2 regions of the Ureibacillus sp. FSL W8-0352 genome follow, and region 2 is predicted to be linked to the other one. Evidence: riboswitches for the same ligand, from Rfam matches in the RefSeq annotation. Region 2 holds a riboswitch; the other holds the start of a gene.
The links. A riboswitch is a leader RNA that binds a small molecule or an ion and turns the genes downstream of it on or off. The one in region 2 is predicted to bind FMN.
Positions count from the first base shown of each region.

Region 1: another riboswitch for FMN. It lies ahead of ribE (riboflavin synthase); the one in region 2 lies ahead of NST98_RS01625 (ECF transporter S component).

Region 1 covers NZ_JBBOQT010000001.1:1,828,201-1,831,413, reverse strand. The annotation lists gene rlmD (23S rRNA (uracil(1939)-C(5))-methyltransferase RlmD) at 1-1,187, opposite strand, end outside; FMN riboswitch at 1,342-1,476, shown strand; gene ribE (riboflavin synthase) at 1,702-2,346, shown strand; gene NST98_RS09395 (bifunctional 3,4-dihydroxy-2-butanone-4-phosphate synthase/GTP cyclohydrolase II) at 2,361-3,213, shown strand, end outside.
Region 2 covers NZ_JBBOQT010000001.1:320,881-324,093, reverse strand. The annotation lists gene NST98_RS01630 (sodium-dependent transporter) at 1-1,009, opposite strand, end outside; gene NST98_RS01625 (ECF transporter S component) at 1,220-1,801, opposite strand; FMN riboswitch at 2,030-2,164, opposite strand; partial or broken gene NST98_RS01620 (response regulator) at 2,257-2,482, opposite strand; gene NST98_RS17250 (ABC transporter permease) at 2,443-2,682, shown strand; gene NST98_RS01615 (hypothetical protein) at 2,759-3,040, shown strand; gene NST98_RS01610 (hypothetical protein) at 3,126-3,213, opposite strand, start outside.

The DNA of each region.
Region 1 (3,213 bases), 1.5 Mb from region 2:
CTTGGTGCAAGACCAGTACGAGGTGGATCGACCGTTACAACGTCTGGTACAAATCCTTCTTTCGCCCATTTCTTAAGCCACTCTTCTGCTGGACCGTTATAGTATTTGGCATGAGTAAATCCGTGGTTTTGTGCATTTTTTTTAGCATCTTCAATGGACTCAGGAACGATATCCATTCCACGTACTTCTTTTGCATCTTTCGCAAGCCATAAACCGATTGTTCCGACACCACAATAGGCATCTACAACTGTTTCTTTGCCAGTTAACCCCGCGGCTTTTTTGATTTCATCATATAAAACAACGGTTTGTTTTGGATTGAGTTGGAAAAATGCACGGGAAGATAAGTCAAAAGCAAGTTCTCCTAATTTTTCGTGTATCGTCTCTTTGCCGTCAAGTACAATGGTATCATCCCCAAAAATCAAGGAAGTTTTTGAAGGGTTGATATTTTGAGTGATGGAAACAATGCTTGAATCCAAATTTTTTATGCCTTGTACTAATTCCGCTTTTTTAGGAATTTCTTTTTTCGTCGTAACAAGGCAAACTTGTGTTTCTCCTGTTTGAATACCTGTACGAACGACAATGGTGCGAACAAATCCTTTTGATTTTCCATCATAGATTGGAATGTTCAGTTTTTGTAAAAGCTTTCGGATGCCGACAGTAATTTTTGTTGTTACAGGATGTTGTACGATGCAATCATTGATATTTAAGAGTTTATTCGTGCCTTCGACGAACAATCCGGCAGAAACATAGCTACCATTTTTTCGTACCTGGAAAGAGCTTTTATTTCGATAATGCCATGGATTGTCCATTCCAATAGTAATACGTATTTCTGCATTTTCAGCAATCTGTGGTACATATTTTTCTAAAGCTTGAATAACGATATCACGCTTTTCTTTTAACTGTCCTTCGTATGATAAGTGTTGTAATTGGCATCCCCCACATTGCTCATAAATTTTGCATGGAGGGGTTATGCGATTTTTTGAAGTTTCTCTAATTCGCACAATTTCCGCCTCGGCAAAATTTTTATGGATTTTTGAAACTTTTGCTGTGACGACTTCACCAGGAAGTGCTCCTTTTACGAATACAACATTCCGCTTGAAAAAGCCGACACCTTCACCATTGATTCCAAGTCGTTTAATTGTTAATGGAAATTTTTGACCGATTTCGATTTGCACTTTTTCAGACATCATTTCACGTCCTTTATTCAATCTTCAAATATTATAGCAATCGAATAAGGATAGGTAAAATTGCATATGTATGATTAGTGCAAGATAATAAATCAGTTGATTATGTGGATTTTCTCCGAAATAAGTGTTATTGTTATAGATAATTAAATATTTTTATATCCTTCGGGGTCGGGTGAAATTCCCAATCGGCGGTGATGAAGCAATGCTTCTAAGCCCGCGAGCTCTTTTGGAGCAGGATTTGGTGAGAATCCAAAGCCGACAGTGAAAGTCTGGATGGGAGAAGGATGGTTTGTAAAAAATACCCATTAATCGTTAGTTAATGGGCTAGTTTAGTATACCCTTTTTTACATCCTATCTCCCGCATATAAGCGGGAGTTTTTATTTAGGTATACGTGAAAAATTTGCCTGTACACAGGCTTTTTTGTCATGCCTAAAAATTCATCATTCTCCCAACCCCGTTAAGTTTTCGCTTAATGGGGTTTTTGCTTTTATTAAAAGAATGAGGGGGATTTACATGTTTACTGGCTTAATTGAAGACAAAGGAATTGTCACTGCTATTCAAAAAGACGAAAAAAGTATGAAAATCGTTATTCATTCTCCAAAAATTGTGTCAGATGCGTCTTTAGGAGACAGTATTGCTGTCAATGGCGTTTGTCTAACAGTTACTCATTTAACAAAAGATGAAATGACGGTAGATGTCATGCCGGAAACTGTAAAAGCCACAACGATTCATCAGTTAAAAAAAGGAGACTATGTCAATTTAGAAAGGGCAATGGCAGCTGGTGGACGTTTTGGTGGTCATATTGTGTCGGGTCATGTGGATGGAGTAGGAACGATTCGCAGCAAAAAGCCGGTATCCAATGCAGTGTATTACGAAATTGAGATGCCGAAAGAACTGTTAGAACAATGTATTCCTAAAGGATCCATTACGATTGACGGGACAAGTTTGACGATTTTTGGAGTTAGTGATACAAGCGTCACAATTTCTCTCATTCCTCATACGTATTCAGAAACGATTTTAGGAATGAAAGGGATTGGCGATCAAGTGAATATTGAGACGGATATGTTGGGAAAATACGTGTTACATCATTTAAAGAAAATCAATCAAAAAGAAGAATCAAAAATTACGTTAGAGTTTTTAACTCAAAAAGGATTTTAAGGATGGTGGTTTTAATGTTGAACACGATCGAGGAAGCAATTGAAGAATTGAAAAAGGGGAAAACCATCATCGTTGTGGATGATGAAAATCGGGAAAACGAAGGGGATTTAGTGGCTTTAGCAGAGCATGCAACACCAGAGACTATCAATTTTATGGCGACATACGGCCGAGGTTTAATTTGTACGCCCATCATAGAAGAATTGGCACAAAAATTGGATTTACATGCAATGGTTGCAAATAATACAGACAATCATCAAACAGCATTTACCGTTAGTATCGACCATATTAGCACGACAACAGGCATTAGTGCATATGAGCGTTCAACAACGATTTTAAAAATGATAGATGATGATGCGAAAAAAGAAGATTTTCGCAGACCAGGACATGTTTTTCCGCTTATCGCCAAGAAAAATGGAGTATTGGAAAGACAAGGGCATACAGAGGCTGCAGTTGATCTAGCTAGGATTGCAGGATCATTTCCTGCGGGTGTGATTTGCGAAATTATGGGGGATGACGGAAAAATGTCTCGCCTCGATGATTTATTGAAATTCGCAAAAGCACATGATTTAAAAATTATTTCAATTGAGGAATTAGTTCGTTATCGTTTCCGAAATGAAGTGGTTGTAAGTCGGGCAGCATCAGTAAATATGCCGACAACATTCGGAAATTTTCGAATGATTGGTTATGAAAATGATGTTGATGGATTGGAACATGTGGCATTAGTAAAAGGGGATATCCATGAAGGAGAAACACCGCTTGTACGAATTCATTCAGCTTGTTTAACGGGAGATGTTTTTCATTCAAAACGTTGCGATTGTGGTCCACAGTTAGAAAAGTCATTAGAGATGATAGAGAAGGAAGGAAAAG
Region 2 (3,213 bases):
TATGTAATTTCTCAATTAACGCAGCAACGATAATCTCATACATGCTAAAAGATGAAGTGAGCGTTGCAAATAAAAATAATATCAAAAACATCGCCAAAAATACTTCACCGAAAGCCATTTGACTAAAAGCAGCAGGTAAAACCATAAACAATAATCCCGGTCCTTCAGTTGGCTCCATTCCAAATGTAAAGACAACTGGGAAAATTGCTAGTCCAGCAAGAAATGAAACCAAAATGGTTAACACAACAACCCATGTTGCTGATTGAGGTATGCTAACTTCCTTTTTTAAATAGGAACTATAAGTTACAAGGCACGAAAATCCTACCGCCAGTGCAAAAAAGGACTGTCCAAGAGCAAACAATAACGATTCCCCAGTAATATTTGAAAAATCTGGCCATAGGAAAAATTTTACCCCTTCCACTGCTCCATCTAAAGTTAAGCCGCGTACTACTAAAATAATAAATAGAATGAATAATAACGGCATCATAACTTTATTGGCTTTTTCAATTCCGTTTTGCACTCCTAATGCAATGACTAATACATTTGCTAAAGTAAATAGTGCAAGACCTAACAACGTAATCCATGGCGTCCCTATAACATAATAAAAAAAATCTCCTGGATTGGCATTCGGCTCAATGACTCCTCCAACCAATGAAACGCCACTGTATATAAATATCCATCCACCTACAACACTGTAAAAGGATAGCATAATAAAGCAACCGATAACTCCTAACTTCCCAATCCAAGACCAGCGAAGATTATGGGGGGCTAATAATTTATATGCTGTTACTGCTTCTTTTTGAGTGCTACGACCAATAATATATTCCGATAATAGCATTGGCAATCCTATGAGAAGGGTGAAAATAACAACGATTAAGAAAAAAGCTCCCCCTCCGCTTTGACCTGTCACATAAGGCATTTTCCAAATAGCGCCGAGTCCAATGGCTGCCCCTGCCGAAGCTAATATAAATCCAATTTTACTCGTCCATTGCCCTTTATTTTGATCCATTGTAAAAATTCCTTCCTTTATGACTTTAAACTAATAAACATGATGATTACATCATATCAATTTTTTAAAACAATATAAACTTTCTATAATATTGATCGAACGGAAATATAATGTAAGCAATCATACAATTCCTTCAAAAGTGTATTCGTAATTTACTCAAAATAAAAGAGGTTTGCACAAAACAGCAAACCCCTAATGATCTATGTTCTATTATTGTTTTTGCAATAAATATTGTGCTCTTTGATTTTCAATCCAATTTCTCATCGTTCTAAATAACATCAATACTAACACCATCAACAAAATACCTTTGATAATATTAAATGGCAAAATTCCTAGAACGATAGTTTCTTTTACATCAAATGTACCCATTCCTAAGAAATATGTGTACATTGGCAGGAAAGCAACATAGTTTAATACGCTCATGCCAATTGACATCGTAAATGTTCCAGCTATCAGTCCAAAGATTAACCCTTTTACTGAATTAGTTCTTTTATATACATAGTAAACTGGCATGATAAACAAGATCCCTGTTGCGAAGTTTGCCATATGTCCCACTGGCACCCCAGTAGAAGCACCCATAAATAGCCAATTCAAGATATTTTTAATGAATTCAACTAAAATTCCTGCAACAGGTCCCATCGTAATTGCCGCAATCAATGCAGGAACATCACTAAAATCAATCTCTAAAAATACCGGAAAATACGGTAATGGAAAATTTAAAAACATTAAAATAAATGAAATACTCGATAGCATTGCGATTGTTACAAAAGAACGCAATTTCATTTTGTTCATTAGCACTCTCTCCTCTTTGCTGATTCAACTCGCAAGAAGAAAGGCACATAGTCGACTTCGTTAAAAATTAAAATCCCTTATGCCAAACTAGCATAAGGGAGAAAACGGGTACACGAAAAGCTACACATGACAAAAAGAGAATAGGAAAATAGCGCGTTGGATTAATACAAAAATTTCCAACACAATAATTGCCACGTGTCTAGGTTACATAACGAAAAACGACCGTACCTTCATCTTCTCCCATCCAGACTATACTGTCGGCTTTGGAATCTCACCAAATCCTGCTCAAAAAGAGCTCGCGGGCTTAAGAACAACCGTTCTAATACCGCCGGTCGGGAATCTCACCCTGCCCCGAAGATGAATCATTATTTTATTATTAATTTAGTAATATTATAGGAGTATTCCGAGTATTTGTAAAGGAATTAATATGAAGTATTAAAACAATCATTCTTTATTATTATATAATCATCAGCTCTTAGTCCAAGCCCAAGCAAACGATCCTCATCTTCTCCTCTTGCCGTTGAAAAAATAACAGGTATATTCGAATATTGGCGAATGGTCGATAAGATAGAATCCATCGCCATCTGGCAACATCACATCTAAAATTGCTAGATCAGGCTTAATCAATTGAATCATTTGCTTTGCTTCTTCACAGTTTGTTGCTTGATAAATACGCTGAAACTGCAAAATGGGAGTTAATGATATTAACAATTTCTTCATTAAACTGTGTTTTTTTGCCAATTTTATCGGCCATTTGCGTTTCTCGTATATGTGATATGGAACATAAAGGGGATACGTGGAAACTGTTACTTACCCTTTCGATGAATCAAAAACAGATGTATTTCGCAAAATTCTTTTGTTCTTCAATCATTTTATTGTAAGAATTTGTTAATTTTTATTCATTTGGGCATTTGGTATGTATAAAATGTACCTTACGAATTACTATTCATTTTTTTATTGGGTACATCATTGACTTGTTTTACCATCATTGCATTGCAGCAATGGGCATCGATGACATTAAAAAATCAAGCTTTTTCCTTAACACTTGGAATGATTGGAGCATTTCTTGGTTTAACGAGCAACTTTATCTCATCTAAATTCCAAACATTCATTATTTGGAGCTATTACATGCTCTTGAGTCCTATAAAGCAATTGTACCTCGATGAACAAGTGCACTTTACCATTCAAAATACCAATACTTTGATACCCTTATTTGCTATATTAATCGTCTATGGATAAATGCGATAAAAATCGAGTAGGAGGGAGTGATTAGCTCCCGTCCTCTCACACCACCGTACGTACGGTTCCGTATACGGCGGTTCAATTAAGATAATTGACGCAAGTTTTCATAACTTCCGTGAATAGCTGTTCTCTTTATGCCAGTGGTCACTCCACCCTCCAAGAGGACTCCC